DNA from 4 places in the Neorhizobium tomejilense genome. Region 2 is predicted to be linked to each of the others. Evidence: predicted binding sites of a transcription regulator. Region 2 holds the regulator's gene; each other region holds the start of a gene.

Region 1 (7,285 bases), 3.4 Mb from region 2:
ATGCGATCCCGGCAGAAGCGGGACAGGTCCGCTCATCAGCGTCGAGACGTCATGGGTCGATGCCACGATCGCGACATAGACCGGTAGCGCGACCATCAGAAATCCGAGGATCAGGAAAGCGTGGGTGAGGAAGGTCAGGAAGGGGCGATTTTCAACCATGATCGTTCCTCAATACTGGACGCGGCGTTCGACGAAGCGGAACTGGACGAAGGTCAGCAACATCACGATCAACATCAGCAATACCGACTGCGCCGAGGACGAACCGATGTTGAGACCAACGTAGCCGTCCTGATAGACCTTGTAGACGAGCGTGGTCGTCGCCTGGGCGGGCCCGCCGCCCGTCGTGGCATCGACGATCGGGAAGGTATCGAACATCGTGTAGTTCACGTTGATGATGAACAGGAAAAACGTCGTCGGCGACAGAAGCGGCAGAGAGATGGTGAAGAAACGCCTCACCGGGCCCGAACCGTCGATGGCGGCAGCCTCGATCAGCGACTGTGGCACCGACTGCAACCCGGCCAGGAAGAAAAGGAAGTTGTAGGAGATCTGCTTCCAGGCTGCCGCGATGATGATCAGGATCATGGCATGCGTGCCATTGAGATCATGGTCCCAGCGAATGCCCAGGCGCTCCAGGAAGAAGGGCAGCAGGCCAGTGGATGTATTGAAGAGAAACCACCACAGGACCCCCGCCACGACAGGTGCGACGGCGTAAGGCCAGACAAGCAGGGTGGTATAGACTTTTGCGGACCGCGCCAGGCGATCGACCGCGGCCGCGAATGCGAGGCCGAGCATCATCGAAAGAACGGTGACGGATACCGCGAATACGGCGGTGCGCCAGAGCGCATCCAGATAATTTGGGTCCGCAAACAACTGCCGATAGTGGGTCAACCCTACGAAAACGGTCGAGAAGCCAAACGGGTCCTCCCGCTCGAAGGAGGATTTCACTGCCTGCGCTGCAGGCCAGATGAAGAAGACGAGCGTGATAGCGAGCTGGGGCGCGAGCAGCAGATAGGGCAGCAGGCGGTTGTTGAAGGTTGTTCTTTTGGTATCCACCGGTCCCTCACCACAACGTAACAAGCAAGCAAGGGAGGGCCGGCGACAGCCGGTCCTCCCCGCAGCGATCTGAACAATCAGTTCGAGTTGGCAGCCTCGAATTCACGTAGAAGCGCATTGCCGCGCTGCACCGCGCTGTCGAGCGACTGCTTGGCGTCCTTCTTGTTGGCGAGGAGTGCCTGGAACTCTTCGTCGACAATGGTGCGGACCTGGGTGAAGTTGCCGAACCGCACGCCCTTCGAATTTTCCGAGGGAGTACCGCGGGTGATCTGCTTGATGGCGATGTCGGAACCCGGGTTCTTTGCGTAGTAGCCCTGCTTCTGGCCGAGATCGTACGCCGCATTGGTGATCGGCAGGTAGCCGGTGAACTGGTGCCAATCGGCCTGGACTTCCGGCTTGGAAAGATAGCTGAAGAACTTGGCTACGCCCTTGTAGGTCGCCTTTTCCTTGCCGTTCAGCACCCAGAGGGTGGCGCCGCCGATGATGGAGTTCTTCGGCTCCTTGATCTCGTCGTCGTAGTAAGGCAGCGGGGCGAAGCCTGGTGTGAAGGTCTTGGCGTTGTTGATGACGCCTGCGCGACCTGCGGAGGAGTTCATCGTGATGGCGCATTCCTGGGAATAGAACATGGTCGCCGCCTGGTCGCCACCGACCGGACCGCCATACTTGAACAGGCCTTCGTCCTGCCACTTCTTCAGGTTTGCCCAGTGCTTGGTCTGCAGAGGACCGTTGAAGCTGAATTCAGACTTCACACCGCCGAAACCGTTCTGCAGAGTGCCGAAAGGCTTGTCATGCAGCGCCGAAAGGTTTTCGGTCTGGACCCAGGTGATCCAGGCCGAGGTGAGGCCGCACTTGGCAGCGCCGGAGGAAACGATCTTCCTCGAGAATTCCTCGACTTCCTTCCAGGTCTTCGGGGCAACCTCAGGATCAAGGCCGGCCTTTTTGAAGACGTCCTTGTTATAGTACATGATCGGCGTGGAGGAATTGAAGGGCAGCGACAGGATGTTGCCCTGGGTATCGGAATAGTAACCGGTGACCGGAGACAGGAATGTCTTCGTGTCGAAGGGTTCGCCTTCATCGGCCATCAGCTTGTAGACCGGGTAGACGGCGCCCTTGGCGGCCATCATCGTGCCGGTACCAACTTCGAAGACCTGAACGATGGCGGGCTGCTGGCCGGCACGGAACGCGGCGATCGCGGCGGTCAACGTTTCCGGATAACTTCCCTTGTAGACCGGAACGACCTTGTAGTCGCTCTGGCTCTCGTTGAACTTCTGAGCGATCTCTTCGAGCTTCTTACCGAGCTCGCCGCCCATGGCATGCCACCAGGTGACCTCGGTCGCAGCAAGCGACGAGGTCGCGGACAGTGCGACCGCGATCGCGGCCATCGAAAGCTTTTTGAACATTTTAAGGTCCTCTCCACCTTTGTTGGGGTGAGGACCGCAATAGGGCCAGGCTGTGACAGGCCCTTAACAGTTTTATGTCAGGAATATTACATTGCACACCTATGCAATAATTTCACATCAGCGTCAGAAAGCGTTCGCAAAATGCCGCGGCAGACGGCCGGGAAGCACCGCGATCACGTCGTAACGCCGAGACAATCTGGCGGCATCCTGTCGCTTTGAAAGCCAGACATCGCTTGCTGCGCGAATTCGGCTCTGAGTGACGTAACCGACGGCGTCAATCGCCTCCTGTTCGCCGACCCGCGCCTTGACCTCGACAAAGGCCACCAGATCGCCTTTGCGGACGATCAGATCGATCTCCCCGAGCTTGGTACGGTAACGGATCGCCAGAACTCGATAGCCCTTGACCAGGAGATAAAGCGCAGCGAGATATTCCGAGACATGGCCCCATCGCTGAGCCTTTTGCCGCTGAGCTTTCTGCCGCTCGACCTTGCGGCGCCTTAAGCCTGGGTCAATCTCCGCCACCCGCCTCGCCTTTCAGGTTCAGAAGCCGCTGATAAAGATCCTTGCGCGGAAGTCCGGTGACGCGGGCAGCTTCGGCGGCAGCCTTGGCGGCTGGCATGGAGGTTGAAAGCTCGCGCAGCAGCGCGTCCACCTCGATTTCTCCGGGCGGTTCCTCAGCTTCAGGCGGCGCCAGGAGCAGCACGATCTCGCCCTTCACGACGCGGTCGTCATTGTAATAGGCGGCAAGCTCCTCCAACGTGCCGCGGCGAAACTCCTCGAACGTCTTCGTCAATTCGCGGCAGACCGCAGCGCGTCGGCCCGCCCCGAGCACTTCGGCGGCAGCGCCAAGCGTTGCGCCGATGCGATGCGGCGATTCAAAGAAGATCAAAGTCGCCGGCACTTTCGAAAGCTCGGCCAGCCGGTCCCGCCGGCCCTTGTCCTTGACCGGCAGGAAGCCGGCAAACAGGAACGCATCGGACGGCATGCCGGAGCCGACGAGGGCTGCAAGCGGCGCCGAGGCGCCGGGGATCGGCACGACCTTATGGCCGGCCTCGATCGCCATCTGACCGAGCCGGTAACCGGGATCGGAGACGAGCGGCGTGCCGGCATCGGAGACCAGCGCCACCGATTTCCCCTCCTGCAGCGCCGCGATGAGCTTCGGCCCGACCTCGTCGGAATTATGCTCGTGATAGGCGTAGGGACGGTTGACGATGCCGTAGCGGTCGAGCAGCACGCGGGTCACCCGGGTATCCTCGCATGCGAGCACATCGGCACCTGAGAGCGTTTCGAGCGCCCGCAGCGTGATGTCGCCGAGATTGCCGATCGGGGTTGCGACCAGATAAAGCGCCGGCTCCAGCGGTCGCGCGGGCACGAAAGTATTGGCGACGCGATAGCCGCGCTGGCTGCTCTTCGGTTCATCGGTCAAGGGGTATCACGCGCAGATGGATGGTCATGAGCCTTTATGGGCAAGCCGGCCGGCTTCGGCAAGTAACGGGCAAGCTGTTGAGAACGCATATTTTCTGTGTGCAGTGCGTGAGACAGATGTGAAATGACTTGCTAACGCCTTGTTCACCTCTTGCTTTTCGAACGGGTTGTCTGCCATTTTGCCGGTCCACATCATCCGGCTGGTCCAAAGCCGGCAGAATATCAGGGGTCCGGCCCTGCCGGATCGCCACGGTCGAAAGCGATTGCGTCCATGCGTATTACTCTTGAGCGGTCCAACCTTCTGAAGTCGCTGAACCACGTGCATCGCGTGGTGGAGCGGCGGAACACGATCCCGATCCTTTCCAACGTGCTGATGCGCGCGTCCGGCGCCAGCCTCGACCTGAAGGCGACCGACCTCGATCTCGAAATCACCGAGGTCCTGCCGGCCATGGTCGAGACTGCCGGAGCCACGACGGTGCCGGCGCACCTGCTTTATGAAATCGTCCGCAAGCTGCCGGACGGTTCCGAGGTGCTGCTCGCCACCAACCCGGACGGCGGCTCGATGACAGTGCAATCCGGCCGCTCGAAGTTCTCTCTGCAGTGCCTGCCGGAATCGGACTTCCCGGACCTTACCGCCGGCAGCTTCACGCATACGTTCAAGCTGAAGGCGACCGATCTGAAAATGCTGATCGACCGCACCCAGTTCGCGATCTCCACCGAGGAGACCCGCTATTACCTGAACGGCATCTTCTTCCACACGATCGAAGCCGACGGGGACCTGAAGCTTCGCGCGGTCGCGACCGACGGTCACCGTCTGGCGCGCGCCGATGTGCAGGCACCGTCGGGCTCGGAAGGAATGCCGGGCATCATCATTCCCCGCAAGACGGTCGGCGAGCTGCAGAAACTGGTCGACGATCCGGAGGCGGCTGTCACGATCGAGGTTTCGGACGCCAAGATCCGCGTCACAATGGGCTCGGTGGTGATGACCTCGAAGCTGATCGACGGCACTTTCCCGGATTACCAGCGGGTCATCCCGACCGGCAACGACAAGGAAATGCGCGTCGATTGCCAGAGCTTTACCAGGGCCGTCGACCGCGTCTCGACCATTTCTTCCGAGCGCGGCCGCGCCGTAAAACTGTCGCTGACCGACGGCCAGCTGATGCTGACCGTCAACAATCCGGATTCCGGCAGCGCCACGGAAGAGGTTGCGGTCGGTTACGACAACGACCCGATGGAAATCGGCTTCAACGCCAAATACCTGCTCGACATTACCGCCCAGCTTTCGGGCGACGACGCGATCTTCATGCTGGCGGATGCCGGTTCCCCGACACTGGTGCGCGACACGGCGGGCGACGACGCGCTCTATGTGCTGATGCCGATGCGCGTTTAAATCATGAAGGCGGCCGGAAACCCCGGCCGCCTTTTTCATACGGGTTTCCCAAGTGCGACATTTTTCCTTGCTTTTGCGGCATTGGGGTTCCACATGGGGCAAAATGGGAGAGGATAAGAAAATGGAACTGCGCTTGAAGGAGCGGCTCGGCCGCAAGTTCGATGATGAGATCCGGTTCTTCAAGGGCTGGATCGATGGCCCGAAACGGGTCGGCGCGATCTGCCCCACCTCTTCCGTTACCGCCAAACGCATGGCAAGCGTCATCGACACGGCCTCGGGCCTGCCCGTCCTGGAACTCGGACCCGGCACCGGCATCATTACCAAGGCGATCCTGAAGCACGGCGTCTCGCCGGAAAACCTGGTCTCCATCGAATATTCGACCGATTTCTTCCAGCATCTCGTCCGCACCTATCCCGGGGTCAAGTTCGTCAACGGCGACGCTTTCGATCTCAACCGCACGCTCGGTGCCTTGAAGGACAAGACCTTCGACAGCGTTATTTCGGCAATCCCGCTTTTGAGCTTCCCGATGGAGCGCCGCATCGCGCTGCTCGAAGACCTGCTCAACCGCATCCCGGCCGGCCGGCCGGTGATGCAGATCACCTACGGTCCCGTCTCGCCGATCATCGCCCAACCCGACCGTTACCGGATCAAGCACTACGATTTCGTCGTCAGGAACATCCCGCCGGCGCAGCTCTGGACCTATAGCCGCGGCTGACCATGACGTTCGGCCTCTACATCACTCATCCGCAGGTCCGGATCGATCCCAACGTTCCAGTGCCCCGTTGGGGGCTTTCGGATGTCGGCGCCGCCCGCGCCCGCGAGGCCGCCAAATCCGATTGGGCGAGGAAATTGGGCCGGATCGTCTCCAGCGACGAGGTGAAGGCGATCGAGACTGCGGAAATCCTTGGCCTCGCCTCGGGCATTTCGATCGAGATCGCGGAAGATACCCACGAGAACGACCGGTCGGCGACGGGCTTTCTGCCGCCGCCGCAGTTCGAGGATGCGGCCAACTGGTTCTTCGCCCACCCGGAAGAGAGCTTCAAAGGCTGGGAGCGCGCCGTGGACGCCCAGAGACGCATCGTTTCGGCGGTCGCCAGAATTCTCGCCGATCACGATCCAAGCGTGCCGATCGCCTTCGTCGGCCATGGCGGTGTTGGAACGCTGTTGAAATGCCACCTCACCGGCTCGCCGATCGCCCGCGACCGGGACCAGCCGGGTGGCGGCGGAAATCTCTTCTGCTTCACCCTTGCGGATCGGACGCTCTCATGCGACTGGACGCCCATCGAAAAATGGGAAGGGTTCCAGGCATGAACGCTCGTGATCGCCTCATCGTAGGCCTCGATATTCCGACCATCGGCGAAGCCGAAAAGATGGTCGCCACGCTCGGTGACACCGTTTCCTTCTATAAGATCGGCTATCAGCTCGTATTCGCCGGCGGTCTCGAACTTGCACGCGATCTCGCAAAGGATGGCAAAAAAGTCTTCCTCGACATGAAGCTGCTCGACATCGACAACACGGTCGCGAAGGGCGTCGAGAACATCGTCAAGATGGGCATGACCATGCTCACCCTGCACGCCTATCCGAAGGCGATGCGCGCCGCGGTCGAGGCAGCAAAAGGTTCCGACCTCTGCCTGCTCGCGGTTACCGTCCTGACCTCGATGGACGAGACGGACCTCGTCGATGCCGGTTACGAATACGATCCGCATACGCTGGTTCTGCGACGTTCCGAACAGGCGCTGGTCGCTGGCATGGGCGGCATCGTCTGCTCGGCAGAGGAATCGGCTGCGGTGCGCAAGATCGTCGGCCCCGACATGGCGATCATTACGCCGGGCATCCGCCCTGCGGGCTCGGAAGCGGGCGACCAAAAGCGGGTCATGACGCCTTCGGACGCATTGCGGGCAGGGTCGAGCCACCTCGTCGTCGCCCGCCCGATCGTCAAGGCGCCGGATCCGAAGGCTGCGGCACAGGCAATTCTCGCCGAGATGCAGGGCGTGCTCTGACGACTATTCGTTGCCGG
Region 2 (7,285 bases):
AGTGTCCACCCTCGCCAATTCGGTGTCATAACCGATATTCTGTCCCTTCTGCCGAAGCAGGCACGGAGGCTGCAAACCTGTGCAAATGCTGGGGCGCGTCCTTTTCACAAATGAAATAAATCTGTCACAAAACTGTAATGAGCAACAGATAGAGGGTAGCCGACGCCCAAGCGTCAATCCGAATTCCAAGGGAGAAATCCATGAAGAAGTATCTAGGAAGCTGCGCTGTAGCCGCAATTTTGCTGGCCACCGCAGGCGTCGCAACGGCTCGCGATCAGGTTCAGGTTGCCGGTTCCTCCACCGTTCTTCCCTATGCGAAGATCGTTGCAGAAGCTTTCGGCGAAGCCTTCCCGAAGTTCAAGACCCCGATCGTCGAGTCGGGCGGCTCGGGCGCGGGCCTCAAGGAATTCTGCAAGGGCGTCGGCGAAGCCACGATCGACATTGCTAATTCTTCGCGTCCGATCAACAAGAGCGAACTGGAAGCCTGCAAGGCAGCCGGCGTGACTGACGTCCAGGAAATTCGCATCGGTTACGATGGTATCGTCTTCGCGGCCGCCAGCAGCAACGGCGACATGAAGATCGAGCCGAAGGACTTCTACAAGGCTCTTGCCGCTGAAGTGGTTGTTGACGGAAAGCTCGTCGCCAACCCTTACAAGAACTGGTCGGAGATCAACCCGACTCTGCCGAAGGGCCCGATCGCTGCCTATATTCCGGGTACGAAGCACGGTACGCGCGAAGTCTTCGAAGAGAAGGTATTGTCAGAAGGCTGCAAGGAAGTTGGTGCCGCGGAAGCCATCAAGAAGCTCGTTCCGGACGCCAAGCAGGCGACCGCCAAGTGCGTCGCTGTTCGCAAGGACGGCGTTGCTGTGGACATCGACGGCGACTATACCGAGACGCTCGCTCGTATCGCCGCCAACAAGACTGGCGTCGGTGTATTCGGCCTCGCCTTCTACGAAAACAATGCCGATAAGCTGAAAGTCGCCACCGTCAACGGCATCAAGCCGACCGCGGCTGTGATTGCTGACGGTACCTATCCCGTCTCCCGCCCGCTGTTCTTCTACGTCAAGAAGGCTCACCTGGGTGTTGTTCCGGGCCTCAAGGAATACGTCGAGTTCTTCACCTCTGATGACATGATCGGTCCTGACTCGCCGCTCGTCGAGTACGGCCTCGTTGCCGCTCCGGAAGCGCAGCGCGTGCAGCTCCGCAAGGACTTTGCCGCTGGCAAGACCATGTAATTGAAAGACCGGCGCCGCTTTTGAAGCGGCGCCGTTTTCTCTCCGACCGAGGGCTTTTGCCTTGGTGGGGAATCGTCGGTTTTGTGGCGATGGTGTTGCGCGAGGCGCGACGGCGATGCGATTGGTTCCGATGAACGGAGCTGGGCGGTGATGGGTTGCCGCCGAAGGCGGTACGCCGGGGGATTATGATGAACACATCACTAATATTGTTGATTTTGGCGATAATCGGCATAGCCGGTTACGTCGCCGGTGCCCGGTATGCAATGGCACTGGTCGGAGGTATTTCCTCCAAACTTCATTCGCGGCCTGGATATTACGGTTCTTTTGTCGCCGTCTGGGCGATCTTGCCGGCCGTCGTCATTCTTTTTGTCTGGCTGGTCGCCAGCCCCATGTATATCAGCTCCTCGGTGCGCGGTGCGTTTCCCGAAGAGGTGAAAACTCAATCGCAGGCCGAGCAGGGCCTGAGCTACGGCATGATCACCTCGATTGCCCGCGGCATGAATGCGCTGACCGGCGATGAGATCGCCCGCATCGAAAATAATCCGGTGGAGCTTCGTGCTGCGCTTGGCGCCAAGGGCGTTCCGCTTGCGGGTGATCCGCAGCCCTTCATGGTCAAGGCCGCTGCCGAACTGAACAGGATGACCTTCGTCAGCCGTGTCCTCATGACGATCCTCGTTCTGGGGGCTTCCATCGGCGGCGCCCTCTTTGCTTACCGCCAGATCGCACCGCGCTTCCGTGCCCGCAACCGGGTGGAAAAAGTGATCCTCGGCAGCCTCGTCGTCGCTTCTTCGATCGCCATTCTGACCACGGTCGGCATCGTCGCATCGATGCTGACGGAAGCCGCCCACTTCTTCACCGCCATTCCCGCCTGGGAATTCTTCTTCGGCACGGTATGGGATCCGCGTTTTGCGGCTGCGGGTTCGGGTGGCTCCGAAGGTCAGTTCGGCCTCATTCCGCTGCTGCTCGGCACGCTCTATATCGGTTTCGTCGCGATGCTCTTCGCGGTTCCGATCGGCCTCTTTTCGGCAATCTACATGTCGGAATACGCCTCGCCGAAGGTCCGCTCGGTCGCCAAGCCGCTGCTCGAAGTGCTCGCCGGCATTCCGACCATCGTCTACGGCTTCTTCGCATTGACGACAGTCGGTCCGTTCCTTCGCGACATTTCTTCGCAGCTGAACGGCCTCGTCACCGGCGATTATGCCAACTTCATCCAGGCACAGAGCGTTCTGACGGCCGGTTTCGTCATGGGCATCATGCTGATCCCCTACGTCTCCTCGCTGTCGGACGACATCATCACGGCAGTGCCTCGCGCCCTGCGTGACGGTTCGCTCGGTCTCGGCGCCACCCGTTCGGAAACCATCAAGAAGGTCGTCCTGCCGGCCGCTCTGCCGGGCATCGTCGGCGCGCTCCTGATGACCGCCTCGCGCGCCGTCGGCGAAACCATGATCGTCGTGCTTGCGGCCGGTGTCGCCGCCCGCCTGCAGATCAATCCGTTCGAGCCGATGACGACCGTGACCGTGAAGATCGTCAACCAGCTGACGGGTGACCTTGAGTTCACCTCGCCGCAGACCCTGGTTGCCTTCGCGCTGGGCATCACGCTGTTCGCAATCACGCTTTGCCTCAACATCTACGCGCTCTATATCGTGCGCAAATACCGGGAGCAGTACGAATGACCGATGTGGTTTCTCCCGCCGCCGGCATCCCCAAGGCCAAGTCCGTCCGTCGCGATATCGGCATCAAGCGCCGTTACGCTGCCGAGCGTCGCTTCCGCGCCTATGGCATCGCCGCGCTTTCCTTCGGCATCATCTTCCTGATGCTTCTCCTGTGGTCGGTAGTCTCCAAGGGTTACACCGCGTTCCAGCAGACCATGATCACCATGCCGGTCGAGTTTTCGCAGCAGATCATCGACCCGCAGAACGAACGGGCCACCAACCCGCAGAAGCTGATGACGGCAAACTATCCGGTCGTCGCCCGCAACGCGCTCGCCAAGCTGCTCAACGTCAGCGTGGACGACCGCGTCGCAGCCCGCGCAGTCAACCAGATGCTGTCGGATGGTGTCCGCGTTCAGCTGCGTGACCTGGTGGTCGCCAATCCGGCGATCATCGGCACGACGCAGACGGTAAGACTGCTCGCTTCCGGCGATATCGACTCGGCCTACAAGGGCCAGATCGACCTCAACGTCGGCCAGGAGAACCGCAAGATCAACGACCAGCAGCTCGGCTGGATGACGCAGCTCTCCGACAGCGGAGCGCTTGCCAAGCATTTCAACGGCGGCATTTTTGTCAACGGCGCATCGAGCCGTCCGGAAGCGGCCGGCGTCGGCGTCGCGCTCATCGGCTCGTTCTACATGATGCTGATCGTGCTTGTCCTGGCGCTGCCGATCGGCGTCGCCGCCTCGATCTATCTCGAGGAGTTCGCCCCGAAGAACAAGTTCACCGACCTGATCGAGGTGAATATCAACAATCTCGCGGCCGTTCCCTCGATCGTCTACGGTCTTCTCGGTCTGGCGGTCTTCGTCAACTTCATGGGTCTGCCGCGTTCCGCCTCCTTCGTCGGCGGTCTGGTGCTCACCCTCATGACGCTGCCGACGATCATCATCGCGACCCGCGCGGCACTGAAGGCCGTGCCGCCATCGATCCGGGCGGCCGCCCTCGGGCTCGGCGCATCGAAGATGCAGACGATCTTCCACCATGTCCTGCCGCTTGCCATGCCGGGCATCCTGACCGGCACCATCATCGGCCTGGCCCACGCACTCGGCGAAACCGCGCCGCTGCTCCTGATCGGCATGGTGGCCTTCGTCGCCAACTATCCGACCACGCCGCTCGACCCGTCGACGGCGCTGCCGGTCCAGATCTACATGTGGGCGAACGAAGCGGAGCGCGCGTTCGTCGAGCGTACCTCGGGAGCAATCATCATCCTGCTCCTGTTCCTCATCCTAATGAATGTTGGCGCAATTCTCTTGCGGCGTCGCTTCGAGCGGCGCTGGTAGAAGGAGTATGACAATGAATATGATGTCAGAATCGGCAGTAGAAAAGGCGCTGGACCAAAAGATGAGCGATGCTTCCCACAAGATGATCGGCAAGGACGTTTCGGTTTACTACGGCGAAAAGCGTGCGCTTTTCGACGTGAACCTCAACGTCCGCGAAAACACTGTGACGGCTCTCATCGGTCCTTCCGGCTGCGGCAAGTCCACCTTCCTGCGCTGCCTCAACCGCATGAACGACACGATCGAGAATTGCCGCGTCACCGGCAAGATCACCCTCGACACGGACGATATCTACGACAATAACATCGACGTCGTGGAACTTCGCGCCCGCGTCGGCATGGTGTTCCAGAAGCCGAACCCGTTCCCGAAGACCATCTACGAGAACATTTCCTACGGTCCGCGCATCCACGGCCTTTCCAAGAACAAGGCCGACATGGACCAGATCGTCGAGGCGAGCCTGCAGCGCGCCGGCCTCTGGGGCGAAGTCAAGGATCGCCTGCACGAATCCGGCACCGGCCTCTCCGGCGGCCAGCAGCAGCGTCTGTGCATCGCCCGTGCGATCGCCGTGTCGCCGGAAGTCATCCTCATGGACGAACCCTGCTCGGCTCTCGACCCGATCGCCACCGCCAAAGTCGAAGAACTCATCCATGAACTGCGTGCCAACTACACGATCGTGATCGTGACGCACTCGATGCAGCAGGCTGCCCGCGTGTCGCAGCGCACCGCCATGTTCCATCTCGGCCAGCTCGTCGAGGAGAACGACACCGACAAGATGTTCACCAATCCCGACGATCAGCGCACCCAGGATTACATCATGGGCCGCTTCGGCTGATCCAGCCGATTGTGCCGCCTGAAAATCAATTTTGAGGACTAGAAGATGGCATCGACCCATATCCTGTCGGCTTATGACGACGAACTGAAATACCTGAGCCGCCGCATCTCCGAAATGGGCGGCCTCGCCGAGCAGATGTGCTCGGACGCCGTGCGGGCGCTGGTCAATTCCGACGCCGCACTCGCGCAGAAGGTCATCTCCGACGACGTGATCCTCGATCACGCCGAGCGCGAGATCGGCGACAAGGCGATCATCACGATCGCCCGCCGCCAGCCGGTTGCGGCCGACCTTCGCGAGATCGTCGGTTCGCTGCGCATCGCCTCCGATCTCGAGCGCGTCGGCGACCTTGGCAAGAACACCGCCAAGCGCGTTATCGCGGTTCAGGGCACCGGCGTTCCGCGCAAGCTCGCCCGCGGCCTCGAACATCTCTCCGATCTCGCCCTCGTGCAGCTCAAGGACGTCCTCGACGTCTATGCGACGCGTTCGGCGGAAAAGGCCGAGGCGATCCGTAGCCGCGACGAGGAAATCGACGCGATGTACACCTCGCTGTTCCGCGAGCTCCTCACCTACATGATGGAGGATCCGCGCAACATCACCACCTGCACGCATCTTCTGTTCTGCGCCAAGAACATCGAGCGTATCGGCGACCACGCCACCAATATCGCCGAGACCATCTACTACATGACGACGGGCGCCCAGCCGGAAGGCGATCGTCCGAAGGACGACTCGTCGAACACGCTCGGCGCGATCACTGAATAGAACTGACGGAGCAGGCCAAGAATGCTGCCGAAAATCGCTGTCGTAGAAGACGAAGAAGCGCTGAGCGTGCTTCTTCGTTACAATCTGGAAGCCGAGGGTTATGAGGTCGATACCGTTTTGCGGGGCGACGAAGCCGAAATTCGGCTTCAGGAGCGAGTACCGGACCTTCTGATCCTGGACTGGATGCTGCCCGGCGTTTCCGGCATCGAACTCTGCCGCCGGCTGCGCATGCGCCCGGAAACCGAGCGCCTGCCGATCATCATGCTGACGGCCCGCGGCGAGGAGAGCGAACGTGTCCGCGGCCTCGCCACCGGCGCCGACGACTATGTGGTAAAACCCTTCTCGACGCCGGAACTGATGGCCCGCGTCAAGGCCATGCTGCGCCGGGCCCGGCCCGAGGTGCTCTCCAGCGTTCTCCGCTGCGGCGATATCGAGCTCGATCGGGAAACCCATCGCGTTCACCGCAAGAGCCGCGAAGTGCGCCTTGGCCCGACCGAATTCCGCCTGCTCGAATTCCTGATGGCAGCGCCAGGGCGGGTCTTTTCCCGCTCGCAGCTTCTGGACGGCGTCTGGGGCCACGACATCTATGTCGACGAGCGTACCGTCGACGTCCATGTGGGAAGACTTCGCAAGGCACTCAACTTCTCCAACATGCAGGATGTCATCCGCACCGTCCGCGGTGCCGGATACTCCATGGAAACATAGTTGGTGGCCACGAGATGAGCGCGCGGGTCCTGTTGGTCGACGACGACGAGTCGTTCCGTCTGATATTGCAGAAAGCCCTCGTGGCCGACAGCTTCGTCGTATCGATGCTGGCAAGTGGAGCCGAGATCTCAGATCGCCTGAAAGCCGTTCCGCCGGATATCCTGGTCATGAGTTCGGATCTTCCGGGCGTGCGAGGTCTCGAGGTCTGCCGCGAGGTGCGTCTCGACCCTGTCCTGTCGCGCCTTCCGATCATCCTCCTCGTGCCGTCGGGTGGCGAAGGCCTTCACATTATCGCGCTGGCGGCAGGTGCCGACGATTGCCTGATGAAGCCATTTTCCCCGGTCGAGCTCGTCGTCCGTGTGAAGAACCTGCTGAGGCGCGTCAATCCCGCCCTCCTGGACCACATGCTCAAGGTCGGCGATCTCACGCTCGACCGGGAAGCCCATCGAGTTCACCGGCAGAAACGCGAGGTCAAGCTCGGGCCGAAGGAGTTCAAGCTCCTTGAATTCCTGATGCGGACACCGGGCAAGGTCTATTCCCGCTCGGAGCTCAAGGCATCCCTATGGGGCGACGACACGACCGTCGATGAGCGCGCGATCGACGTCCATATAGGCCGGCTTCGCAAAGTCATCAGCCTTGGCAAGTCCGACAACGTGATCCGGACCGTGCGCGGCGCCGGATACGCATTGGGCGATTTCTGACGCCTTCTCGTTGGACTTGAGTCCAACCTTTATCCTGACCGTCTCATTGCGACCCGGCGGACCATTG
Region 3 (7,285 bases), 1.1 Mb from region 2:
GCATTGCGCCAGTGTCAGTTCCGGATGAGAAATGATGAACAGCGGCGACGCGACCACGGGCAGGCGGAGCCTGCCCTTGAGGACTGCTGGAAGCATGGATCAAAAACCTCCCGATTGACCTTTACGCAAACGTAAATCCGTCTACCAGATCGCGGCAGCCTCGAAAAGCCGGTGGAAAGATTTTCGAAGCAGATCTCCGCAACGCCCGGCAGGGGCTCCCGACATATCCTGTCCTTATTTTTCGCCATGGTGCAGTCGAAGGCGGTGCTTGCAGTTCCGCGGCGGAGGGGTTACCGAAACGTAAACTCCCGCGCGGTGGGAATGACGATGAAGAAGGACCGGCAGTGAGCGGTTTGGAAACGGCCATCAGAAACGCACTGGATCGCTCGAACCGGGCGGACCGGGAGATCAGGGCGCGTATTTATCAGTCGGCGCGCCAGGCACTGGACGCTGGCCTTCGCAAGCAAGGCGTTACCGACCGGTTGATCATCATGCAGCAGCATGAACTCCTGGAGCGGAAGATCCACGAGATCGAAATGGCGGAAGTCGAGCGCCTGGTTGAACCCGCGCCGGGACCCGCCGTGGAGCTCGAACCGGAACTGCCATACGCCGCGGAACCCATGGCGGTGGAGTCTCCGGTCATGCCGGCCAGCCCGCGGTCGGAGGCGACGCCACGGCCGGCGGCACCTTCACCTGTCGCGCCGTCCATCGATACCGTTTCGGGTGAGGCGCGCGCTCCATCTGCTGCTGCGATGTCCTCCGGCGATCTTGGCGGCGTCAGCCCCGCGCGTGGCGAGCGGATCGAAGCCGAGCCATCCCAACCGGAACCTCCGGCGAAAGCCGCAAAGCCGGGCAAGCCGAACAGGAACGCCCGCCCGTCCACCGATAGCGGGCTGGACGTTCCCCCGGAACGGGCGGCCAAACCGCGAAAGCGTCGAGGTTTCCTGTCGCATCTCCTGACCTGGGTCATCACCCTTGGCGTGGTCGGCGGCGCCTGCTGGTGGTTCTATCAATCCGGTCTGGTGCAGTCGATTGTCGAGGAGGCGATGAAGTCGGCCGACCGCTCGGTCGCCAGCCAGGCGGCGGGAGGCCCGGTCGCCTTCGATCCACGCCGCGGTTTTTCCGACGAGTGGGTGGAAATCTTCGTGCCCGCCAAGGCGGCGGAAATGAAAGCCGGCGGCCAGGCGAAAGTCGAGGCGGTGGCCGCATCGGAAGGGCAGGCCGTGCGCATCGCATCGGCAACGTCAGGCGACGGCGGCGATGTCTCGGTCGAAGTGCCACCGGAAGTGCTGCGCGAAATGGCCGGCAAGAGTTCGACGGTGGCCCTGACCCTGCAGTCGGGGCAGAACAGTTCCGTGCAGCTGTCGGTGCGCTGCGATTTCGGAAGCCTCGGCAACTGCAGTCGTCATCGCTTCACGGCAACGCAGGAGAAGCTGGAGGCGCTCTTCCGGGTGACCTTCGAGCGGTCGCTTGCCCCCAACCGGCCCGGCCGCCTGATCTTCAACAGCGGTATCGACGGCGCGGACCGGGCAGTGCTGCTCTATTCGGTGCGCATCCTGCCCGGCCAATGACCCTTTATCTCAAGAACTTCGGGCCGAAACCGAAGATCTTGTCGTCGATCTCGCCGATGGCGTCCTTGTCCTTGCCCTCATAGTCGAGCGACAGCAGGATATGGCGAATGACGTTGAGGCGGGCGCGGCGCTTGTCGTTGGCCCGCACGACCGCCCATGGCGTCTCCTTGTTGTGGGTCCTTTCGAGCATCGCGTCGCGCTTCCCGGTGTAGTCGTCCCACTTGTTGAACGCGGCGATATCCATCGGCGACAGTTTCCAGATCTTGAGCGGGTCGTGCCGCCGGTCATGGAAACGCTTGAGCTGCATCTCGCGGCCGATATCCAGCCAGAACTTGAAGAAGATGATGCCTTCGTCGGAAATCGTGTCCTCGAAGCGCGGAACCGCTTTCATGAAATCCTTGTACTGTTCCGGCGTGCAGAAGCCCATCACCGGCTCGACTCCGGCCCGGTTGTACCAGGAGCGGTCGAACAGCACGATCTCGCCCGAGGTCGGGAAATGCGAGATGTAGCGCTGGAAATACCACTGGCCGGCCTCGGTCTCCGTCGGCTTGTTGAGCGCCACCACGCGGGCCGAACGCGGATTGAGGTAGGCATTGATCGAAAAGATCGTGCCGCCCTTGCCGGCCGCGTCGCGGCCCTCGAACAGCGCCATCATCCGCTTGCCGGTCGCCTTCAGCCAGAACTGCACCTTGACGAGTTCGACCTGCAGCTTTTCGAGCTGCTTTGCGTATTTGTCCTTGTCGAGCTTGTCGTCATGGGGATATCCGCCGGAGCCAAGGGCATGCTCCTCGATCCAGGCCGGCAGTACCGGGTCGTCGATATCGAACTGCTTGAGCTTGCCGTTGATGTCGATGCTGACTGCCCGGCTTTCGGTTTTATCCGCCATGATAGTGCTTCCTCCGATCGATCCGCCGTACGGGGCGGTAGCCGATATGTAACGCAAGTTCGAAATTCCGCTACTCTCCGGATAACGCCAATTTTCCAATATCCCAACGGAAGCGATGTATATCTGTCATGCAAGGGATATATGAGCGCGTGTTCAACCTGTGAAAGCTGCGAGTCTGCCTGTGGAGTCGGTACTGGAGAAATGGCGTCGGGGTCTGGGCACGCTCGTTGCGAGGGCCCGCCAGGAACGCGCTCTGTTGCTGCTTCTGACCCTGCTGGCGATGATCGCGTACCTGATCGGCATGGACTGGGTGGGCGTGTTGGTGGGCTGGCTGCTCCTGGTTCTGGTCGTTGTCGGCCGCAAGCCTGTCGTCCTTCCGCCGCCGGCCCCGGAGATGGTCGAGGAAGAGCGGCCGGGCTTCCAGCCGTTACCCCAGGTGGCGGCAACGCTCGGTGCCTTGGATATTCCGGCTTTCGTGCTCGGCGAGGACGTCACCGTCCTCTATCAGAACAAGGCTGCCGAAAGGGCTTTTGGAATTCTTTCTCCAGGTTCGCACCTTTCGGCACGGCTGCGGTCCCCCGGCATTCTCGACATGGTGCGGGAAACCATCGCGACCGACGAACCCAACCAGATCGAGCATTCCGAGCGGTTGCCTTCCGAGCGCGTCTATACCCTGCGCATCGCGCCGATCGATCTCGGCCAGCCGATCCAGCAAAATCCTGAAGGGGTGGCGCAGAAGCTATATCTCCTCTCCTTCAGGGACATTTCGGAATTGCGCCGCATCGATCGGATGCGTTCGGATTTCGTCGCCAATGCCAGCCATGAGCTGCGCACCCCACTTGCCTCGCTGCGAGGCTTCATCGAGACCCTGCAGGGGCCGGCGCGCTCCGACCCTGCCGCGCACGAGCGGTTCCTCGCCATCATGTTTGACCAGGCGACGCGCATGAGCCGTCTTGTCGACGATCTCATGTCGCTGTCGCGTCTGGAGCTCAAATCCCATATCGCACCGGACCAGACGATCGACCTGAAGCCGCTGATCGGTCATGTGCGGGACGCGCTGGTGCCGCTCGCCGACGACCTCGGGGTGGAAATCCGCACGCATCTGCCGGAAGGCAAGGTGGAAGTGCTGGGCGACCGCGACGAGCTCGTCCAGGTTTTCGAAAACCTGATCGAGAACGCCTGCAAATACGGCCAGGAAGGCAAGTTCGTCGACGTTTACCTCAGGAACGGCGCTTCCGATCCGGTGGAAGTGACCGTTGTTGACCAGGGGCCGGGCATTCCGGCCGAGCACGTTCCGAGGCTGACCGAGCGCTTCTACAGGGTCAGCGTGGCCGACAGCCGTTCCAAGAAAGGCACGGGCCTCGGCCTTGCAATCGTCAAGCACATCCTGACCCGCCACAGAGCCCGCCTGATCGTGAAGTCGGAAGTCGGCAAGGGAAGCGAGTTCACCGTCAGGTTCTGACAAAAGAGAGTGCTATCGACGTCCCATGTCTGGCGCCCCGGAAGGTGCTCGCTTTTCCAGCAGGCAGGATGTCATCCGCACCGTCCGCGGCGCGGATTATTCGATGGAATCTTGAGGACGCGGCGTCAGGCCGCTTCGGTCTGCCGTTGCCATTCCGGCAGCGGAAAGATGCGGTCATAGGCCCAGTTGAAAACGAAGGCATAGACCACGTAGAAGACCGCGAACGACACGTCCATCGTCAACGCATGGACGAGGCTGATGCCGAGATACCAGGCGATCAGCGGCAGAAGCGCAATCAGCAGACCAAGTTCGAACAGCACCGCATGCGCCACACGTATTGGGGTGTTTTTCTGCGTGCCGCCGGTAAAGCGCTGCATCAGGTGGTCGAAGCCGAGATTGTAGAGATAGTTCCAGCCGGTGGCGATCGTCGCACTGCCGATGCCGACCACGCCGATATCGGCGGCCGGCATGCCGAAGGCGAAGGAGCCGAGCGGTGTGATGAGAGCGAGCCCGATCAGTTCGAAGCTGATGGCATGGCGGATACGGTCGCGAGTCGAGCGCATGATGACCTCCTGGGTGCTTTCCGGGTCGTCCCGGAGTTTTTGCCCGAATGGGGGAGGTCGTCCTCGCCGTCTTGCAGATAGGTCGAATGCCGATCCGGAGCAAGGCTTGGCCGGCATATCTGCCATGCGCAACAAAAAAGCGGGCCTGAGCCCGCCTTCGATCTTGTCCTCGTGTCGCGCCGCCGCTCAGACCCGAGCAGCAACCTTGCGGCGCTCGTTGACCGGCTGGTAGGCGAGCTTTGCATGATAGCCGCAATAGGGCGATGCATCCGGGGATTCACAGCCGCAGAAGTGGAAGTCGTCCTTGAGCGGATCCCCGACCGGCCACTTGCAGGTGCGCTCGGTAAGCTCGGTCAATGCCAGGCGACGGGAGATCGGCACCACCACGTTGGAGGCGGGACGATATTCCATCTCCTGATAGGGTTCGATTTCGACCTCTTCCTTGACCATCGTCGCGCCGACGGCGCGGGTAACGGTCCGGGTCGTGACGCGCGATGCATAATTCGGAGCCCGCGGCGCCGATGTCGTGCGCTTGGCCGCAGCTGAACGGCCCGTCGCTACCGTGCCGCCGGCTTTCGCCCGGCCCGGCAGGCTGAGACGGTGCACCTTGCCGATAACGGCATTTCGGCTTACGCCTCCAAGTTGCGCTGCGATCTGGCTGGCGCTGAGGCCCTCCGACCATAATCTTTTGAGCTTCTCGACACGCTCGTCTGTCCAGTTCATGCCCGTTCTCCGCCTTTGAACGTTGCTGGCATGCAGAATCCTTCCACCTTTGCTGCGAAATTCATTTCGCAGCACCCACTATATCTATGCTTGAGGTGACTAGTTCCGCCGCATGCAGTCTAGTAATTGATCTTTAACCTAGTGTGAGGCTGACTCCGTGGCAAGAGTCGGGGGAATCTGCGGGAATCGATTTCGTGGTTTTCCCCAACTTGCTGTCCGGGAGAGTCATTTTTGTCACATTGGCTGGCGCCTGCCGCTTTCCGGCCCGGGCCGGCCCAAAACGCCGAGCTTTGTTGACATTGATGGCCTAAACCCCGATAGTGCCCCCGCCGCCCAGTGGGCGGCATTTTTGATTTTTTCGGCCCCTTCCATGGGCCTTTCTGGATTGCCTAGAGGAGTGATGTCGCCATGGCTGAAGCCGCGCTTTTCGACACTTTTGCCCGGGCTCCGCTGCGTTTCGAGCGCGGCGAGGGCGTATGGCTTGTGACGGAAAGTGGGGAGCGATATCTCGATTTCGGCTCCGGCGTCGCCGTCAATTCGCTTGGTCACGGCCACCCGCACCTCGTCGGCGCGCTGAAGGCGCAGGCTGACAAGGTCTGGCACACGTCCAACATCTTCGAACAGCCGGGCCAGGAGACGCTGTCGCGTCGTCTCGCCGACAATTCTTTCGCGGATAAGGTGTTCTTCACCAATTCCGGCGCCGAGGCGCTCGAATGTGCCATCAAGACCGCGCGCCGCTATCAGTTCGTGAAGGGTCATCCGGAGCGTTTCCATATCATTACCTTTGAAGGCGCCTTCCACGGCCGTACGCTGGCGACCATCGCTGCCGGCGGCCAAGCGAAGTATCTCGAAGGTTTCGGCCCGAAGGTCGAAGGCTTCGATCAGGTGCCGTTCGGCGACATGGATGCTCTGAAGGCTGCGATCACCGATGCGACCGCGGCTATTCTGATCGAGCCGATCCAGGGCGAGGGCGGTGTCCGGCCGGTTCCGAAGGAATTCCTCCAGGCGTTGCGCCAGGTCTGCGACGACAACGGCCTGCTGCTGATCTTCGACGAGGTGCAGACCGGCGTCGGCCGTTCCGGCAGGCTGTTCGCCTATGAATGGGCGGGCGTGGCGCCGGACATCATGGCGCTTGCCAAGGGCATCGGCGGCGGCTTCCCGCTCGGCGCATGCCTTGCCACGGCGGACGCCGCGTCCGGTATGACCGCTGGCACCCATGGCACGACCTACGGCGGCAATCCGCTCGCCACGGCGGTCGGCAATGCCGTGCTCGACGTGATTCTGGGCGACGGCTTCCTGGAAAACGTCCGCGACGTCGCCTTGGTGTTGCGCCAAGGGCTCGCGAGCCTCAAGGACCGCTTCCCCGACGTCATCGAGGACATCCGTGGCGAAGGCCTGCTGCTCGGGGTGAAGGCGAAGGTGCCCGCGGGTGATCTGGTTGCCGCCATACGCGGCGAATACATGCTGACCATTCCGGCCGGCGATAATGTGGTGCGTCTCCTGCCACCGCTCACAGTCACAGCGGAGGAAGCCCGAGAGGGGCTTGCCCGCATCGAGAGGGCGGCGGAAAAGCTTTCCGCTTCCGAGATGAAAAAATCGGCCTGAGCGGGCAAAAGGGGGACGCCGTTGCTGGTTTCCCGCTTCACAGGGAACATCACATGGCATCTCCCAAGCATTTTCTCGATCTTTCCGCCGTTTCTCCGGCCGATCTCAGGGCTATCCTCGACGACGCTAAGGTCCGCAAGCAGGCGACCAAGGCCGGTACCGCGGAAAAGCCGCTCGCCGGCAAGATGCTGGCGATGATCTTCGAAAAGCCCTCCACGCGCACCCGCGTATCCTTCGATGTCGGCATGCGCCAGCTCGGCGGCGAAACGCTGTTTCTGTCGGGTACCGAAATGCAGCTCGGTCGCGCCGAGACGATCGGCGATACGGCCAAGGTCCTGTCGCGTTACGTCGATGCGATCATGATCCGCACCACGGATCACGCGCGCATGCTGGAGCTTGCCGAACACGCGACCGTGCCGGTCATCAACGCCCTGACCGACGACACGCATCCCTGCCAGATCATGGCCGATATCAT
Region 4 (7,285 bases), on a different contig from region 2:
TGTCGGGCTTGAAGTCCGGCCAGCGGGTGGAAAGGTCCTCGTAGTAGGACGGACGGCCATGGCCAGGCCAGTCCTCGCCGCCATCGGCCGGATGCTGGACGGCGACGAAAGCCGTTTGGTCATCTGGTGTGAAGAGCGGGCCGCACATCTCAGCACCGACGGGAACGCGGAAGAAGAGCTTGGACGTGGCGCGGGCTTCACCTTCCGTATCGACGGCCCAGAGACCGTCCGTTCGGCCGGTCGCCTTGTTGTTGTTGCCGTCGGTCGAGACCCAGAGCCGGCCGGCGGAATCGACGGCGCAGTTATCCGGCATGCCGAACCAGCCATTCTTGGTGGTCTCGGTGGAGAAGGTCGCGCCGACCGCCGCAACGGAAGGATCGCCGCACTTCAGAAGCACTTCCCACTTGCCGGAGGTCGCGGTGAAATCGCCGTCGTTTTCGGCAATCTCGATGATGTGGCCAAAGGCGTTTTCTGCGCGCGGATTGGCGGCATTGACCTGGTCGGCCTTGCGGCGGGTGTTGTTGGTCAGCATCACGTAGACCTTGCCGTTGACGCCGTTCGGCTGGACGTCCTCCGGCCGGTCCATTTTCGTGGCACCGAGCACGTCGCCCGCGCGCCGACATTCGATCAACACGTCCGCCTGGCTGTTAAATCCGTTGGCGGCGGTCAGCGGTCCCTGGCCGTGGACCATCGGCAGCCACTGCATGGTGCCGTCCTCATTGAACTTGGCGACGTAAAGCGTTCCGTTGTCGAGCAGGTTCATGTTGGCCGCGCGGTCGTTCGGCTTGAACGTGCCTTCAGTCACGAACTTGTAGACATAGTCGAACCGTTCGTCGTCGCCGAGATAGAAGACGACCTTGCCGTTCTTCGCGACGATCGATTCGGCGCCCTCGTGCTTGGTCCGGCCGAGCGCGGTGCGCTTTTTCGGCGTGGAGGCCGGGTCCATGACATCAACCTCGACGATCCAGCCGAAGCGGTTCGGCTCGTTCGGCTCCTTGGCGAGATCGTAGCGGTCGTAGAAATTGGCCCACTCGTAGCTGCCTTCCGGAACGCCGTAACGCTTGTAGTTGGCGGCCTCTTTGTGGCCTTCCGGCAGCTTACCGGAGAAATAGCCATGGAAATTCTCTTCCGCCATGACGTAGGTGCCCCACGGCGTGACGCCGCCGGCGCAGTTGTTGATCGTGCCGATGGCGCGCGTGCCAGTCGCATCGACATTGGTTTTCAGGCGGTCGTTGCCGGCGGCCGGGCCGGTAATTTCCATCGGCGTGTTGGCAGTGATACGGCGATTGTATTTGCCGTCGGTGACGACCTGCCACTTGCCGCCGGCCTTGCGGATTTCGACGATGGTGCCGCCATGGGCCGCCATTTCGACATCCACCTGCTCCTTGCTGAGCGTGCCCTGCTTGATCTTGCCATCCACGACCTTGACGAGGCCTGGGAACATCAGGTGCGGGTTGGTGTATTCGTGATTGACGACGAGCAGGCCGTGCTCGCTCGAACCTTCGAGCGGAATGTAGCCGACATAGTCGTTGTTGTAGCCGAACTGCTTGCTCTGCGCATCGGCCGTCTGCTTGGTCGGATCGAATTTCGGCGCGCCGGGCAGGACGGCATCGCCCCAGCGCAGAAGGATGTCGGCGTCATAACCATCGGCCACGTGGTGGCTGGCATCAACGCCGGCTTCCACTTCGGTGAACTTGAAGGCGGACCCGCTCTTGTCCTGGGCACGGGCCTCGTCGGCGCTCATCAGGGCGACGGGGCTGACCGTGGCCGCGATAGCCGAGACGGCGAGCGAACCCTGCAGAAAATTCCGGCGCGAGAAACGCTTGCCGATGATTTCACCCATGGTCGGGTTGACGCTCGTGTTGTGGCCATCACCATCCGCGTCTTCAAGCTGAGTCGTCGGGAATATCTTCTGGGAAGTGTGCTCGTTCATTGGCTCGCCTCTAAGTTAGGATTTGCCCCAAGTCTGGAGCCGTTCTAACCTAAGGTTACACTATTACAGGTATGCGACAGGCATCGCCGCGCCGTCCATCTCTTGTCTCAGGGGCTCCAAATCTTTTTGGAGCCTGGCGAAACCACAAGTGTTACCGCTGCGCGCGAGGCCGTCAAGGAAGCGAACTTCAGGGGGAGGGCGGAGCCTACCGCGAGGTAAGCAAATTCTCGATGCAGCTGCCTATGCCGAACACCGCCTCAGCCACCGTCCTGGGTGCGCCAGTGGGCGAAAAAGATCGAAAACCGGCCGGTTCGAACCCATCTTGATCTCGGTGGGGCTATGTCGATTTGGGCATTGCGCTCTGTGAATTTACGATGAACTCGCACATAAGAGCGGCGCATTCCTGATGATGCGTCTCAAGCAGAAGATGCGCCCCGTCGTAAATGTGCATATCCAACCGGTCGAGTTCGCGGGCATAAGCCAGTACCTCATCAAGCTCGAAATACGGGTCGTGCCGCCCCCAGATTAGCAGCGCCGGCGGCTGATGATCGCGGTGGTAGGCCGAAATCTCCGGAAAGCGGGCGACGTAGCGGCCATAGTCGCTGAAGATGCGAAACTGTATTTCGACCAGTCCGGGCCGGCTCATCCGTTCCCAGTCGAGATGCCAGCCTTCCGGCGCGAACTGCGGTTTGAGCCTATCCGGGATGTCGCCGACATATGTGTGCCGCACCCCTTCGAAATTCAGCCATTCGGGCAGGTTCGCGCGGTTCTCCAGGGTGGGTTCCGCCCAATAGGCTTTGCTGGCGTCCCAAACTGGACCGAGGCCTTCCTCATGGGCATTGCCGTTCTGAATGATGAGCCCAAGCACGCGGTCGGGTCGTGCCAGCGCCAGATAGTAGGCGACCGGCGCTCCAAAATCGTGGATGTAGAGGAAGAACCGCTCCAGCCCGATCTCCCTCGTCAAGGCATCGACCGTCCGCGCCATGGCGTCGAACGTGTACTCATAGTCTTTAGGTGCCTCCGTGAAACCGAAGCCGGGCAGATCGGGCGCAACGACCCGCGCTACGCTCGCCAAGGGGCTGATGACGTCTCGAAAACTGTAGGATGAGCTGGGTTGGCCATGGAGCAGCAACACGCCGGGCGCATCGCGGCGCCCCGCCTCGCGATAGAACAGGTCTACCCCATCTACTTTGACTGTCTGATGCCTGGCCTTTTGCACGTCAAGCATGCCGACCTCCTCGTTTTTCTGACCCGCATGTCAACATTCAAGGAGTGAATTGGTTCACCTGAAAATCCTGCCGTCCGCCCCGTCGTGACCGCATCTGGCTGGATCGGGGCATCTCCAACCGGGCGCGACAAGGTTGGAGCGTTGCCATTTATCATCTGGCGCGCCACATTGCCGCCGCCGCTATAGGAGGAGTTCCATGCATACCGGAAGTGCCAAAGCAGGCCAGAACCTTGCCGGACGCAGGGAGTGGATCGGGGTCTGCGTGCTCTCGATTGCCTGCCTCATCTATTCGATGGATCTGTCCATCCTGTTCCTGGCCATTCCCGCGATCGTCGCAGATCTCAACCCGTCGGCCTCCGAACTCCTCTGGATCAACGACATCTACGGCTTCATGGTTGCCGGCTTTCTGGTTACGATGGGCACGCTGGGAGATCGGATCGGTCGCCGCCGCGTGCTGCTGATCGGAGCAGCCGCCTTCGGCGTCGCCTCGGCGCTCGCGGCCTTTTCTACCACCGCGCAACAGCTCATCGTGTCGCGGGCGCTTCTCGGCATCGCCGGAGCGACGATCGCACCCTCAACTTTGTCGTTGATCGTCAACCTGTTCAGCAACGAGGCGGAGCGTAACCGCGCCATCGGCATTTGGGGCACGGCTTTTGCCCTCGGTGGCCTGATCGGGCCGCTCCTGGGCGGCTTTCTGCTGCAATATTTCCACTGGGGCGCGGTATTTCTCATCAACATCCCGGTCATGCTCATCCTGCTGATTGCTGCTCCCATCCTGCTGCCGGAATACAAGAGCGCGGACGGCGCCAGGCTTGACCTCCTGAGCGTACTGCTGTCGCTCGCGACCGTGCTGCCCATCATCTACGGCTTCAAGCATGTGGCGGCAGACGGTTTTGACACTCGTCATCTGCTGCCCATCGGCGGCGGGCTCATTGTCGGCTGGCTGTTCGTGCGCCGTCAGAAAACCCTGCCGGATCCCCTGATCGATCTGAAGCTCTTTGCTCTGCCCGCCTTCACGGCCTCGCTTCTGGTAAACCTTGCGGGGATGTTCTTCGTGTTCGGCGTCTTTCTCTACCAGAACCTGTTCCTCCAGTTCGTGCTTGCCCTCACACCGCTCGAAGCGGCTCTCTGGTCGGTTCCCTCGTCGATCGTCTTCACAGTCATGTCCTTGCAAGCCTATCGGTTCACCAACCGTTTCGGCCCGGTCCGTACCGTATTGCTGGGCTTGGTGATAAACTCCGCGGGCATGTTTCTGATGTCGATCGCCGCCTATTGCGAAAGCCTGTTCGGGGTTCTCGGCGCAACCATGGTGATCGCAGTCGGTTTCGTGCCGGTCGTGCTGACGACAACCGGCCTGATCGTCGGAAGCGCGCCGCCGGAAAAGTCGGGCTCCGCCTCGGCGATTTCGGAGACAAGTGCCGAATTCGGAGGCGCGCTCGGCATCGCATTGCTCGGCAGCCTCGGCACCTTGATCTATCGCATGCTGATGGACGGGGTGAATGTTGGAGGCCTCGATGCCACTGAGAGTGCAGCGGTGAAAACGACGATTGGTGGCGCTGTCGAAACCGCAAGAGCGCTTCAAGAGAACGTCGTGCCGGCCTGGCTTGAAGCGGCCCGCCAGTCGTTCTCAACAGGCTTTGCCAGCTGTTGCCTAGTTGGGATGGTGACGCTGCTCGTGCTCGCGGCCATCGCCCGAAAGATCTACGCCCGCGCAAATATCGACGAGCAGGCCGTTGCGTCTGCCCATTGAGAAAAAGGTGGTTACATCGCCGCGCCGTTGGGTTGCTGATCCTGTCAACGTGAGTTCTCAGCTGAGAACTTACGTTCGAGCGCGCTCGCCTGCTGCATCCCAGCGGATGTCTAGCGCCGAATAGTGCCGCTACCCTTGCCGACTGAAAGCGCTGCTGGCGAGAGCCTTCTGCCTCTGATTTTCTAGCAGGCCAAAGAGAGCTTTGAAGGCAGGCTAGCGAAAGTCGACACTGCAATGGTCTCGATAAGGGCAAGGTATTACAGTCGCTTACCGGTGGCGCAGCACAAGCTCAGGCTGAAGCGGACTTCGCCTTGACCCGCGCCCTGCGGGTATCTTCATATCCGACGCTGCTCTACATCGATGGCACCAGCGTCCACCAGCTTCCCGCCACCGGTACGCCACTGGCCACGCTGAACGGTATCCTTGACGAACTGCTCGCGGAAAAACAGGCGGCCACAGCGACAGAACCGCCTTCAATATTGGCCACCCTTACTGGAGCCGAAAGGTAGCCATAACTAGCCCTTGTATTGCCGGCGAAAGCCAATCGGGGTGCGGTCCGTTTCACGCTTGAAGAACTTGGCGAAGTTGGTTGCTTCCTCGAAGCCCAGGCCCTCGGCGATAAGGTAAATGGGCCGGTCGGTGTGAACGAGGAGTCGTTTTGCCTCGAGGGCAATACGAGCCGTGATGACGCTCTTGGCGTTCTGGCCGGTGGCCTCCAACGCCGCTCGCGTCAGGCTTTTCTCCGTACAGCCCAGAGCCGACGCATAGGCGGATACCTGATGCCAACCAGCATAGTTCTGCTCGACCAGCCGGCGAAACTTGGCGAAGCGCTGCACAGCCAAGCTCCGCGCGTCGGCACCGCCCACCTGCCGGTCCTGCAGAATCGTCAGGCGTAAAAGCAGTGCGCAAAGCTGGTATCGCAGCAGGGCGTGGACATCCTTGGCCATCGCGTCGATCGCCGCATCCAGCTGCATCCTGGTGATGATCTCGCTGACGGCATGAAAGTCCGCGGTCGACAGCGACAAATGATCCGGCAGCCGGTCCAGACCGAGAGCCGGCAACAGATCGGCAGTCGTCTGCGCTTCTGATGGCAGGAATTCGGCCCGGAACAGCACCATCCATCCATCCCACCCTTCATCACTGCCAAAGCTGTGAACCTGCCCTGGCCTGAGCACGAGGAGGGATCCGGCCGAGCAGGTGACCGGCTGAAAGTCCACCAGCTGGGTCACCGCACCATCGGTGACGCAGATCAGGGTGTGAAAGGTATAGTGGTACAGCGCCAGGATTTCCGCGCGGGCGACCCGGCGCCGCAAGTCAGTGAAGCGGAAGACCTCGACGTCGAGCTCGCGACCCCGCGGACGGTACGCGAGTTGATCCACCTTTGACGCGTTCCTTGCCATGTTTCGCCCTCATCAATCAGCAGCGATGTCCATTAAGTATCAGATTTTGGCCCGTATGCACCACGACGGAATGGCGCGTCGCCCGTTATTACCACTCCATGAATAGCGCGGTTTCTCCGCGGCAGGTTTCAACATCGGCAATGAAAGATAGAAAATGACCAATATCGATATCGCACGGAGCTACATCGAAGCCGTCCAGACCAACGATCAGGCCACGCTTGGCAACCTGCTTTCCCCGCAGGTTATCTGGCATCAGCCGGGCGCCAACCAGTTCTCGGGCACCAAGAATGGCATTGCCGAATTCGGCGCCATGATGGGTGCCATGATGGCCAAGTCTGGCGGCAGTTTCGCCATCACCCATGCCCATCGCTATCTCGCCAATGGCGACCTGGTGGCCATCGAGATCGAGTTCGCCGGCCAGCGTGAAGGCGCCCAGGTCAACCAGCCCGGTATTGATCTGCTGCGCATCGCCGACGGCAAGATCGTCGAAGTGTGGCTGTTCTCCTCGAACCCCGAGCAGGAAGACGCCTTCTGGGGCTGAAACGTCACCGATCCACGGCGGCAGACGAAGGCGTCCCCGCCCATACTGTTTTCCAAATTCAGGAGTTTCACGATGACCGCAAACCACAAGCAGCTCGCCATGACCGCCTATCAGCGCATTTTCGGTGATCTGGATGTGTCGGCCGTAGACGAATACCTGAGCAAGGATTTTATCCAGCACAACCCGACAATTGCTGATGGGCCCAAGGGTGTAAAGCAACTTGTAGAAATGCTTGCTTCGCAGGGAGTCCAGAAACAAAAAATCGAGTTCAAACATGTGGTTACGGACGGCGACATCGTCATTCTGCATACCCGCTACGAAATGGCGGGGGACGAATGGAGGTTCATCGATATCTATCGCGTCGAGAATGACAAACTGGTCGAGCACTGGGATGCGATGATGCAAATGCCCGGTACGCGCGCAAACAACAATC

Evidence for each region. Region 2 encodes PhoB, which activates phosphate uptake and scavenging genes when phosphate is short. Its sites were predicted from a motif close to TGTCATNNANCTGTCAT; they were not measured.
Region 1: a site for PhoB is predicted at 2,517-2,533, ahead of ugpB (sn-glycerol-3-phosphate ABC transporter substrate-binding protein UgpB). Genes of this name have one in related genera too.
Region 3: a site for PhoB is predicted at 2,582-2,598, ahead of ppk2 (polyphosphate kinase 2). Genes of this name have one in related genera too.
Region 4: a site for PhoB is predicted at 1,996-2,012, ahead of ACSQ3G_RS25910 (PhoX family protein). Genes of this name have one in related genera too.

The regions. Positions count from the first base shown of each region.
Region 1 is NZ_CAXUSO020000001.1:4,567,535-4,574,819, reverse strand. It holds gene ugpE (sn-glycerol-3-phosphate ABC transporter permease UgpE) at 1-159, opposite strand, end outside; gene ugpA (sn-glycerol-3-phosphate ABC transporter permease UgpA) at 169-1,053, opposite strand; gene ugpB (sn-glycerol-3-phosphate ABC transporter substrate-binding protein UgpB) at 1,131-2,453, opposite strand; gene ACSQ3G_RS22575 (YraN family protein) at 2,577-2,975, opposite strand; gene rsmI (16S rRNA (cytidine(1402)-2'-O)-methyltransferase) at 2,962-3,879, opposite strand; gene dnaN (DNA polymerase III subunit beta) at 4,150-5,268, shown strand; gene pmtA (phospholipid N-methyltransferase PmtA) at 5,390-5,983, shown strand; gene ACSQ3G_RS22555 (histidine phosphatase family protein) at 5,986-6,579, shown strand; gene pyrF (orotidine-5'-phosphate decarboxylase) at 6,576-7,268, shown strand.
Region 2 is NZ_CAXUSO020000001.1:1,178,633-1,185,917, forward strand. It holds gene ACSQ3G_RS06140 (substrate-binding domain-containing protein) at 201-1,235, shown strand; gene pstC (phosphate ABC transporter permease subunit PstC) at 1,424-2,908, shown strand; gene pstA (phosphate ABC transporter permease PstA) at 2,905-4,224, shown strand; gene pstB (phosphate ABC transporter ATP-binding protein PstB) at 4,238-5,053, shown strand; gene phoU (phosphate signaling complex protein PhoU) at 5,099-5,812, shown strand; gene phoB (phosphate regulon transcriptional regulator PhoB) at 5,834-6,517, shown strand; gene ACSQ3G_RS06170 (winged helix-turn-helix domain-containing protein) at 6,532-7,218, shown strand.
Region 3 is NZ_CAXUSO020000001.1:107,203-114,487, forward strand. It holds gene ACSQ3G_RS00550 (NAD(P)H-dependent flavin oxidoreductase) at 1-96, opposite strand, end outside; gene ACSQ3G_RS00555 (hypothetical protein) at 345-1,571, shown strand; gene ppk2 (polyphosphate kinase 2) at 1,576-2,457, opposite strand; gene phoR (phosphate regulon sensor histidine kinase PhoR) at 2,738-3,919, shown strand; gene ACSQ3G_RS00570 (PACE efflux transporter) at 4,045-4,482, opposite strand; gene ACSQ3G_RS00575 (GcrA family cell cycle regulator) at 4,669-5,205, opposite strand; gene ACSQ3G_RS00580 (aspartate aminotransferase family protein) at 5,614-6,810, shown strand; gene argF (ornithine carbamoyltransferase) at 6,864-7,285, shown strand, end outside.
Region 4 is NZ_CAXUSO020000002.1:676,433-683,717, forward strand. It holds gene ACSQ3G_RS25910 (PhoX family protein) at 1-1,933, opposite strand, end outside; gene ACSQ3G_RS25915 (alpha/beta fold hydrolase) at 2,271-3,161, opposite strand; gene ACSQ3G_RS25920 (MFS transporter) at 3,358-4,911, shown strand; gene ACSQ3G_RS25925 (hypothetical protein) at 5,223-5,420, shown strand; gene ACSQ3G_RS25930 (AraC family transcriptional regulator) at 5,427-6,311, opposite strand; gene ACSQ3G_RS25935 (nuclear transport factor 2 family protein) at 6,466-6,852, shown strand; gene ACSQ3G_RS25940 (nuclear transport factor 2 family protein) at 6,925-7,285, shown strand, end outside.